2 linked regions of the Alkalihalophilus pseudofirmus genome follow. The protein of the gene in region 1 interacts with the protein of each later gene in a pairwise test. Links are inferred from orthologs where the notes say so. Each region holds a gene or a part of one and is shown on either strand. Other genes may lie near its edges.

Evidence for each region.
Region 2: the proteins of tsaE (region 1) and rlmB interact in binary tests that used the Escherichia coli proteins (3 or more experiments, as listed by UniProt). The link is inferred for Alkalihalophilus pseudofirmus from one-to-one orthologs.

What each region holds. Positions count from the first base shown.
Region 1 is NZ_CP117835.1:262,846-269,177, reverse strand. The notes cover bases 1,306-4,251. They hold tsaE (tRNA (adenosine(37)-N6)-threonylcarbamoyltransferase complex ATPase subunit type 1 TsaE), read right to left. Parts: upstream 3,040-4,251; coding sequence 2,572-3,039; downstream 1,306-2,571. Other genes in these bases: thiL (thiamine-phosphate kinase), read right to left, coding at 3,049-4,041; tsaB (tRNA (adenosine(37)-N6)-threonylcarbamoyltransferase complex dimerization subunit type 1 TsaB), read right to left, coding at 1,871-2,587; rimI (ribosomal protein S18-alanine N-acetyltransferase), read right to left, coding at 1,414-1,878; tsaD (tRNA (adenosine(37)-N6)-threonylcarbamoyltransferase complex transferase subunit TsaD), read right to left, coding at 1,306-1,424. Also shown: PQ478_RS01520 (MFS transporter), read right to left, coding at 1-166; more of tsaD, read right to left, coding at 408-1,305; PQ478_RS01480 (trans-sulfuration enzyme family protein), read right to left, coding at 4,555-5,709; PQ478_RS01475 (hypothetical protein), read left to right, coding at 5,879-6,049. UniProt on the Escherichia coli protein: Required for the formation of a threonylcarbamoyl group on adenosine at position 37 (t(6)A37) in tRNAs that read codons beginning with adenine.
Region 2 is NZ_CP117835.1:121,360-125,989, reverse strand. The notes cover bases 1,693-4,630. They hold rlmB (23S rRNA (guanosine(2251)-2'-O)-methyltransferase RlmB), read right to left. Parts: upstream 3,568-4,630; coding sequence 2,818-3,567; downstream 1,693-2,817. Other genes in these bases: cysS (cysteine--tRNA ligase), read right to left, coding at 4,010-4,630; PQ478_RS00605 (Mini-ribonuclease 3), read right to left, coding at 3,601-4,008; PQ478_RS00615 (NYN domain-containing protein), read right to left, coding at 2,304-2,816; sigH (RNA polymerase sporulation sigma factor SigH), read right to left, coding at 1,693-2,221. Outside these bases: rplK (50S ribosomal protein L11), read right to left, coding at 1-25; transcription termination/antitermination protein NusG, read right to left, coding at 185-718; preprotein translocase subunit SecE, read right to left, coding at 794-988; rpmG (50S ribosomal protein L33), read right to left, coding at 1,261-1,410; more of sigH, read right to left, coding at 1,574-1,692. UniProt on the Escherichia coli protein: Specifically methylates the ribose of guanosine 2251 in 23S rRNA.

The DNA of each region.
Region 1 (6,332 bases):
GATCAGGAGCTATAACGATAATTAATGTTTGTTCATTTTTCGCGGATACCGGAATGTGAATAAATAAACAAATAATAAGAATTAACAAACCTACCTTTTGCGCCATAACTACCAGCCTTTTCATATAATTTTCTGACATATCCACATTATTCACAGGTTTATACACAGGTAAAACCCTTATATTATAAGGGTTCATTTAATAATTCACATTTAATCTCTACTTATCCACATTTAAAGTTAATAACAGTTTACCCCTTGCAAAGACGTATCTTTTTTAAGTTATCCACGTTATCCACATAAATGTTAATAAAAGCTGTGGACAAAATAGAGATCGCTTACTTGCCTAAAAAAACCACCTAAAGGTAGCATTTGCACCAATAAGTGGTTTTAAACCTGAAAGTTACTCGTTATTCTCTTTCTAAATCAAGCCCTGGATTTCCATTTAAATCATACGCTGAAAATTTGCCCTGCTTGTATTTGATACTTGCTGCAGCCCCGATCATCGCTGCATTATCTGTGCATAAGTTTAATGGCGGGATAATTAACTCTACTTCTGTATGGTCAAAGGTTCGCTTAAGCTCTGTCCTTAACCCTTTATTCGCTGCAACTCCGCCTGCAAGAAGCACCTGTTTAACATTGTATTTCTCTTGCGCTTTTTTTGTTTTTGTTATTAATACATCTATTACACTTGCTTGAAAACTCGCTGCAAGATCCTGTGTATTAATTTCTTCACCACGCTGCTTCTGGTTGTGCAAGGTGTTAATAACTGCTGATTTTAATCCACTAAAACTAAAATCAAAGCTGTCGGGCTCAAGCCAAGCTCTTGGAAGGTCATAGCTAGGCTCGCCCTCATGTGCAAGCTTGTCAATGTGAGGCCCGCCAGGATATGGCAGACCAATTGTTCTAGCTACCTTGTCATAGGCTTCCCCTACAGCATCATCACGCGTTTCACCTATAATTTCAAATGATCCATCGCTCTCCATATACACAAGCTCCGTATGACCGCCTGAGACCACTAACGTCAGTAACGGAAACTCAAGTTTGTGGATAAGTTGGTTTGCATAAATATGACCAGCAATATGATGAACTCCGATTAACGGCAGGTTATGGGCAAATGCCATTGCTTTAGCCGCATTCACTCCAATTAACAGCGCTCCCACAAGACCCGGTCCTTCCGTTACAGCAATAGCAGAAAGGTCTTTAAAAGTCACTTCTGCCTCACTCATTGCTTCTTCAATAATGAGGGTAATTTGTTCAACATGGTGCCTAGATGCAATTTCCGGCACTACCCCGCCAAACCGTTTATGACTCTCAATTTGTGAGGAGACAATGTTGCTCAGGATCTCTTTCCCATCCTTAATTACCGCAGCAGACGTCTCATCACAGCTGGTTTCAATTGCTAATATCAATTCTTTATTCTCCATTTAAGTTCACCCACATTACCATTGCGTCTTCTTGGTTATCCGTGTAGTAATTTTTACGGATTCCACCCTCTTTAAAACCTAGCTTTTTATAAAGGCCTTGTGCAACGACATTACTCACTCTTACCTCAAGTGACATATGCACAGCCCCAAGCTCTCTAGCATGATTCATCGCATAAGAAAGAAGCTGTTCTCCAAACTTTTGTCCGCGCATAGAAGAATGTACCGCTATATTTGTAATTTGAGCATCTTCTCCTATCACCCAAAGACCACAATAGCCCGCAATATAGCCTTCTTTTTCACATACAAAGTAATGAGCATACTTATTCACGTGTAATTCATTAATAAAAATGGATGGCTTCCAAGGTGTAGGAAAAGAATTCTTTTCTACTTCATAGACCCCTTCAATGTCATCGATTGTCATTAAACGAATGATACTTTTCGCTTGCTCAATCATTGGACTCACACGCCTTCTTCTGCTCGCTTTGCCATTTGGCTTCAGCTTCTGCAAGACGGAGATAACGAGGTACAAACGTATGAATAGACGCGACTGCTTCTTTCTCTTCCCCAAGTGCAGCTAACTCCCCGCCCCGAGGCAGAGTCATTTGAGCAGGAGCAAAGACCGCTTTATCACCCAGGGCTGATTGAATGTCTTCCTGATGCAGTTCAACGTCTTGTCCTACAAACAAAATAAGCCCCTCTATCTCTTTTAACTCTTCTAACCATTCATTTAACATCCTTAATCGATCTTCTTTCTGAACGGTCATTTTATGCTGCTCGCCTCTATAAAGAGCTGTAAATACTTGTCCTCGTCTGGCATCTACAATAGGAACCGTATACCCTTCAAAGAAACGACCATTTTGTACCATTAATTCTAGACTCGAGACGCCGACGAGCGGTATATTTAAAGACCATGCTAAGGTCTTGGCTGTCGTCACTGCTATACGTACACCTGTATAAGAGCCAGGTCCATCAGCTACAACAACCTTTGTTAGCTGCTCTGGTGTAATTCCCGTATCTCTCATTAGTTGCCCAATGGCAGGCATTAAACGCAGCGAATGATTCTTTTTAATATTAGTCGTCATCTCACCCAGCACTTTAGAGTCTTCTGTGACTGCAACAGTCAGTACATATGAGGACGTATCGATTGCTAATGTGTAGCCCATGTCGCTAACTCCTTACTTAGTTGTTCATAACGGATTCCACTTGCAAAAAATGATAATTCACGAGTCGTATCACCGGCATGAGTAATCACAATGTCTAAACGATCATTTGGAAGCTGTTCTCGGATGATGCTTGCCCATTCAATCACAGACACACCTTCACCTTCAAAATACTCTTCCAACCCAAGTTCTTCCGCGCCCTCATCTAAACGATAGACATCCATATGATAGAGCGGAATTCTTCCTTTATATTCTTTAATAATCGTAAAGGTTGGGCTGCTAACTACCCGTGTAACTCCTAACCCTTTTGCTAACCCTTTAGTAAAGCTGGTTTTACCTGCACCTAGATCACCTTCAAGCGTAAGTACATCACCAGCTTGTACAAGCTCTCCTACTCGCTCAGCTAGCTGCGCCGTTTCTTCGGGAGAGGTTGTTTTGATTGTCCATTTATCCATTGAAATCACCTATTTTGAAAAATGATTGTATCCCTTTTTTGAAAGCAAGATTTTTTCATTTTCTTTTTGTAAATATACTGCTGGCTGATTATCTATAACTTCACCTATTAGATGTAATGAGATCCCTTGCCTTTTACATTCTGCTTGTATTAAAGGAAAGGTTTCCTTAGAAGCTGTTCCAATCAGCTGAAAATCTTCTCCGCCATATAAAGCGGCATCGAGCTGCTGGTCTAACTCATTTGCTGACATAGCTGGATGAAGCGGTAATTTTTCTTCATATAATAATAAAGTGACCTGGCTGGCTTCAGCAATTTCGTTAGCTTCACTTGCTAGCCCATCACTCACATCATTTAATGAGATTCTCTCATTTGACTGGGCAAAAATTCGCCCTGCCCTCACTTGTGGAACCGGCTCTTGATGAGCTTTGATCAATTCTTGTTCATGATCGAAGTAAGAAGCTTCATTTCCTTTTTCAAGTAATAGTGATAAACCTGCTGCCGAACCACCTACGTATCCTGTGACGAAAACATTATCCCCCACTTCAGCACTAGAACGAAGGAGGCTTCGATTCTTTTCAACTCTCCCAATGACAGTAACAGTAATTACTAGAGATTCTTGAATCGATACAGTATCTCCGCCTATCAAATCAACTTTAAATTGATCGGCCAAATCTTTCATCCCATGATAAACAGCTTCTAACTGCTCTTCACTCCAGCTCTTTGGGATAGCAATAGAAACCAGATAATAGTGAGGGACCGCTCCCATAGCTGCTAAATCACTTAGATTGACCGCTAACGCTTTTTTTCCAATCTGGTAAGGTGTCAGGGTGTCCTTCCTAAAATGAATCCCTTCTACCATAGTATCCACACATATGACCTCATCAAACAGATCCGTCCCGCTGTAAACAGCAGCGTCATCGCCGATCGCTACTTTTAAGGAAGATTGATGAGTATGACGGGGAGTAATCTTTGATATAAATGAAAACTCATCTTTCACATTCATGCCCCCTTCTGATGTACATCATCCTGCAAAAAACCTTAGGATAGATGTTCCTAAGGGTATCTGTATTAGTTTAGCTGATCTTATAAGTGATGTGCAAGCTATAATCAAAGTATGACGAGAACATAGAAAAAACCGGAACAAATATGTTCCGGTTTCTCCAGGTATTGCGGGAGGAGGATTTGAACCTCCGACCTTCGGGTTATGAGCCCGACGAGCTACCAGACTGCTCCATCCCGCGACGCTATACTATTATTATAGACAACTTTTCAATTCTTAAACATAAAAATTGTTAGCCTGGCAACGTCCTACTCTCACAGGGGGAAGCCCCCAACTACCATCGGCGCAAAAGAGCTTAACGACCGTGTTCGGCATGGGAACGGGTGTGACCTCTTTGCTATCGCCACCAGACTATGTTGTCTCTAAGACATATATAAATATACCATGTGTTCTAAAACATTGCAAGCATTAATTCAAAATTCTTTTTAAGAAAATAAAAACTCAAATCAAAAACCGTTAAAGGTTCTTGATTTGAGCTTGTTTAATGGCATGCTGAAAAGCTTCTATTATATCTGTTTCATCCTCAATCCCCACAGAGATCCGCACCAGCTGCTTTCCGATCCCAAGCTCTGATCTCAATTCATCCGGGATCGTACGATGAGAAGTACGTAACGGGTAAGACACTGTTGTTTCTACTCCAGCAAGCGTAGGAGCAATTTTAACCCAGCTTAAGTTCTTAAAAAACTCTTCAACATCTACTTCTTCTGCTAAATCAATGCTTACCATAGCACCGTTCCCTTTAGCAGAAACATCGGTCGGATAATAAACTTTGCTTACTCCTGCACTTTTATTAAATGACTTTGCAAGGTTTGCAGCATTTTCGCATTGTCTTTGCATTCTTAAGCTTAATGTTTTTAAGCCCCTGCATCCAAGCCACGCTTCAAAAGGTGTTAGATTGCAGCCAAGTGTCACAATTTTTGATTTTGCTTTCTGGATAAGCACAGCAGTCCCAACTAACACTCCAGCGTTGACATCACTGTGTCCGCCAATATATTTAGTAGCACTATGTACGATTAAATCTGCACCAATTTTAGCTGGCTGCAGTAAATAAGGCGTTGCAAATGTATTATCAATCATTGAATAGATCGTATATTTTTTCGCAAGACTGATTACACCCTCGAGATCTTCTACCCGTAGCAAAGGGTTAGTGATCGATTCTGTATAAATCAGCACTGTACGGTCTGTGATCGCCTTCTCTACTGTCTCTAAGTCTCCAAATGAGACAAAGCTCACATCAATCCCCATATTGGGAAGCTCTTGTTCAAACAATTGATACGTCCCGCCATATAAATCTTCTGAAGCAAGGACATGATCGCCCTCTTTCGCCACTGCTAGCACTCCAGCTAGAATAGCCGACATACCTGAAGACGTAGCAACCCCGTCTTCTGCTCCTTCTAATAAAGCGATGCCTACTCCTAAGTCATCTGTATTCGGATTACTGTATCTTGAATATAAATAACTCTTTTCTCCTTCATAAAAGCTTTCCATATCATCAAGGTCTGAAAAGGTAAAGGCCGTTGTTTGATATATTGGTTTTGCTTTGCTCACATGATAAGCTGATTCTTTCTTTTGAAAATGAACCGCTTGAGTATTAAATCGCTTCTCACGCATACACTCCAACTCCTTGTGTTCTCTTTCTATCATCTAAATAATAGTCTTATTGTTTACTTTAACACATTATCGTAACAAATACCTTTAAATTGTTGGAATAATTCGATATCAGATTAGCGATATACTTAGAAACTGAATGGAGTGCGGGATTCTGGAGGAGTGATTTCAGATGTTGATTGGGGACCTGATTGGAGTGATTGCGTCAGTAGCACTCATTATTGCGTCGATTGCCTGGTTAATTGTATCCTTCTGTCTTGTAAATGGGTTGGTTGAGCGAGGAAATGCGTTAAAGCTCGTTTATTGCGCGGTTTTTTTAAATCGATATGCGTCATTGGCATGAGGTATTATATATGAGTTTGCTGTTTATTGCGCGAGTTGATGAAGCGAGGAGATCTGCTAGCTTAGCTCAAAAGCGCCCCTTGTCCCGTTTATGTATACTAAAAAACACAATCCAATGGATTGTGTTTTATCTGCCTGGCAACGTCCTGGCTTACCCTTTCTCTTCTACGGGGAAGATTATTCATGCCGTTTCTCTTCGAAGTTTTTCATGAATCGTTACGAAGGGAAAGGGTTCGTCTCACAGGGGGAACATGAAGATTGTTCAAGATGAATGTCATGAAGGA
Region 2 (4,630 bases), 140 kb from region 1 along the record:
CCATTTTAATTACCTTTTTAGCCACGTGACACACCTCCTTAGTCCGTGATGTGGTTATCCGGGTGTCTACACCCTCCCACTCAAAAAACGGATGCAATCATGCACCCGATGGTTCATGTAGTAAAACCATTATCAAACATGAAGATTTTATCACCTTCAGAGATAACTTTCAAGTTTTTTTGAATTAAATCTTTTCAACTTGATCAAATTCAAGCTCTACCGGGGTTTCACGACCGAACATATTTACATGCACTTTAATCTTTTGCTTGTCCAAATAAATTTCTTCAATCGATCCGATAAAGTTAGCAAATGGACCTTCCTTCACCTTAACTGATTCTTTTAATTCAAAATCAAGATCAGCTTTAGGCTCACTTACACCCATTTGTTTCAAGATCGCTTCTGCTTCTTCAGGTAATAACGCTGTAGGTTTTGAACCCGCACCCGAAGAGCCGACAAAGCCAGTTACTCCAGGTGTGTTACGTACAACATACCATGAATCGTCTGTCATGACCATCTCAACAATAACATAACCAGGAAATACCTTTTTTGTCACTTGCTTCGTTTTCCCGTTTTTCACTTCTGTTTCTTCTTCAACAGGAACAAGCACTCGGAAAATTTTGTCAGTCATATCCATTGACTCAACACGTTTTTCCAAGTTTGCTTTTACTTTATTTTCATAGCCTGAATACGTATGAACCACATACCAATTTTTCTCCATGTTTAATAGGACGGTTTTGTCCTTCCCTCCTTCTCTCAACCATACTTAACCAAGACTGAAAGCTATCCAGCTGGTTTATCCGAGCAATAAACGAACAACAGAAGAGATTCCGTAGTCTACAATTGCAAAGAAAACAGTAATAAACGCAACCGTACCAAGAACCACCCAAGTGTAGCGAGTTAATTCTTTACGAGTAGGCCACGATACACGTTTCATCTCAAGTACGACATCTTTAAAAAACTTACCAATGTTCTTTTCGCCGCCAGCCATGGCAGACACCTCCAGCACCAATCAATATAGACAAATAAATGCGTATCTATTCCGAAATTGTTTATGTCAGCACATAAACAAGACCAAACCAACGTCCCATCCATAGGCAAAGCTTGTCTTATTTTAGAGGCTTTACCGTGAAGCAAAACTTTTCACCTTTGTCTTTTTATTTCTATATCCGCTCAAGTTTTTATATATGGTTAATATATCTGCTTAAGTTTCATCCAAGCTAAGGTGTAAAAAAAGCCAAAAAAAGAACCGCTCCATCTGTATTACTTGGTTTCACGATGAAGAGTGTGCTCATTGCACAACTTACAGAACTTCTTCACCTCAATGCGGTTAACGTGAGTTAGTTTATTCTTTTGGGTTGTATAATTTCTTGAATGACAAATCTCACAGGCTAGTATTACTTTATTACGCATCAGGCACCTCCGTACAGCTGTATACACACTCTTTAACTGTAGCATAGCAACTATTAAGTGTCAATTGCTTCTAGTGATACCAACTGATTGGCTGATAGATTCACCACCTGGCATCCTACAAGAAAAAGAACCTGGTTGACATAGAACCAGGCTCTATTGCTCCTTATAGCGTAATACCTTTTAACTCTACATAACGCTCTAGCTTACGCTTTACACGCTGCAGGGCATTATCTATTGATTTTACATGACGGTTCAGATCTTCAGAAATTTCTTGATAGGATCTTCCATCGAGGTAGTGCATTAACACTTGTCGCTCGAGTTCACTTAAGATTTCTCCCATTTTAAGCTCGATATCTTCAAACTCTTCTTGGTTGATTAATAGATCTTCTGGATTGGTTACTCGACTTCCACAGATTACATCCAATAATGTACGGTCTGACTCTTCATCATAAAGCGGCTTATCAAGTGAAACATACGAGTTAAGCGGAATATGCTTTTGTCTCGTAGCTGTCTTGATTGCGGTAATGATTTGACGGGTAATACATAGTTCTGCAAATGCCTTGAATGATGCAAGCTTGTCCCCTTTAAAATCTCGGACAGCTTTATAAAGACCTATCATACCTTCTTGGACAATGTCCTCATGATCTGCTCCTATCAAAAAATACGACCGAGCTTTTGCTCGTACAAAATTCTTGTACTTGTTGATCAGAAACTCAAGAGCACCACTATCCCCCATACGCACTTGTTCCACTAACACATCATCATCAACTTGATCATAACTGAGCTTTGTTACCGTTTCTTGAAGGTCCATGTGCACGACAATCCCCCCGACCTTGGATGTTGTCCAAATTATACGATAATTATATAGCACAGATTTCCAGCCGGTCAACCACTCATCTGCCGCCTCGACGCCATCTTTCAAAAATTTCAATCATTTCTTCATTTAGCGGCAGTTTTGTCGAATCTCGCTTTTTTCGTGTAGTTTCGACACTTTCTTCAATCCCTTTATCTGCCACTTCAAGTTCAATTAATAACTCTCTGGCTGACTTCCTTAATGCACCGCTTCCAAAGATTAGTGATTGCTCTGTAAAGTCAGAAGTAGCTACATGAATTCGTGTATCAATTTGTTTTAGATCAAGCACAAGTCTCTCAATTCGCTCATCTGCAGTTTCATTTTCTTTCGTATAGATCACATCCACACGGTAGTTAAGATACTGCTTCCCAATTCCTGCAACCATATGAGCATCAAAGATGACCTTCACCTCATACCCAGTAAAAGCTTGATACTCAGCCATCCGCTCAACGAGACGATCACGCGCCAGAGCGAGATCACGATCCTTTAATGCTCTCAGCTCCGGCCATGCTCCAATCATGTTGTAACCATCTACAAGGAGAATATCTTTCATTTTACTTGTTTCCTAATGGATGACGTCTTCTATACACTTCATACATCAAAAGGCTCGCTGCAACAGATGCATTAAGAGAGGTAACTTGTCCTACCATTGGAATCTGAATCAGAAAGTCACATTTTTCTTTAATTAAGCGGCTGATTCCTTTCCCCTCGCTTCCAATAACTAACCCAATGGGCATATCAAATGAAGCTTGACGGTAATCAGCACTCCCTTTTGCATCTGTGCCGGCAAACCATAAGCCTCTCTTCTTCAAATCATCCATCGTTCTTGCAATATTAGTTACGCGTACAACCGGGATATACTCAATCGCACCGGTTGAGGCTTTGGCAACTGTCTGCGTGAGGCCTACTGCACGGCGCTTTGGAATAATAATTCCGTGTGCTCCTGCGGCATCAGCTGTCCGCATGATAGAGCCTAAATTATGAGGATCTTCTATTTCATCTAGAATAAGAAAGAAAGGCTCTTCCCCGCGTTTTTCGGCAAGTGCAAACAAATCATCCATCTCTGCATATTCATAGGCAGCAATCGAAGCAACAACCCCTTGGTGATTGGAGCTGTCTACTAGCTGCTCAAGCTTTTTCTTTGGAGCATTTTGGATTAGGACGCCTTGCTCTTTTGCCAGCTGTACAACCTTAGTCATTTGTCCTTTATTGGACCCCTCTGCAATCCAAATTTTATTAATAGCATGTCCTGCGCGAAGAGCCTCAATGACCGGATTTTTCCCTAAAATAAACTCCTGTTTCATACTCTCACGCCTCCTTCCATTTACTTTTATTATTTATTTTTCATCCAATATAGCAACGACCTTTTCCATCACTTGATCTAATCGTGCATTCTCACCTTGTAAATAAAGATAGCCTAGTACAGCCTCAAACCCGGTAGAATAGCGATACGTATTAGCATCAGTATTCTTAGGGATCGAGCCTGACTTTGCATTGCGGCCGCGCTTTAGCACGGCCTCTTCTTCCGTTGTAAAAAATTCTTCATCTAATAATGAGTAAACCACTTTTGCTTGTGCTTTAGCTGATACAAAGCGTGTCGCTTCTACGTGCAGCCGATGCGGCCTTACTTTACCTTGCGCAATAAGATAGTAACGAATATACATATCTAATACCGAGTCGCCCATATAGGCAAGCGCTAATGCATTAAGCTGTGTTAAATCTGTATTCGGTTCTATTAATTTCATCTTAACCTCGTTTCCACCTAACACCTTGCGCAGTGTCTTCAAGCAAAATACCTTGATCCTTCAGCTGATCGCGAATCTCATCTGCACGCTTAAAGTTACGCGACCTGCGAGCTTCATTTCGCTCTTCAATCAAGGCTTCTATTTCTGTATCTAAAAGTTCTGCTTGGGTACGCACTACAATCCCTAGTACATTTGCTAACTCATCAAATAAAGCGATGAATGCATGCAAGACTTCTTTAGATGTTTGTTCTTCACGCAAGTAACGATTCGCCTCTTTAGCAAGGTCAAACATTACCGCAATGCCGTTTGCGCTATTAAAATCATCATCCATTTCCTTAATAAACGTTTCTTTCAGCTGCGAGATTTTCGTTAACCATTCTGCTTTCTCTCCGTAATCAGCCGATTCTCCTAAGCGGTGTTCTAAACTTGAAACAGCTGTGCGAAGACGCTCTAATCCATTCTTAGCTCCATCTAGCAGTTCGTCGCTGAAATTAATCGGGCTGCGATAGTGAGCAGTCAGCATGAAGAAACGTACGACTTCTGCAGAATGCTGTCGAATAATATCATGTGCTAAAACAAAATTACCGAGTGATTTCGACATTTTCTCGTTATTTATATTAAT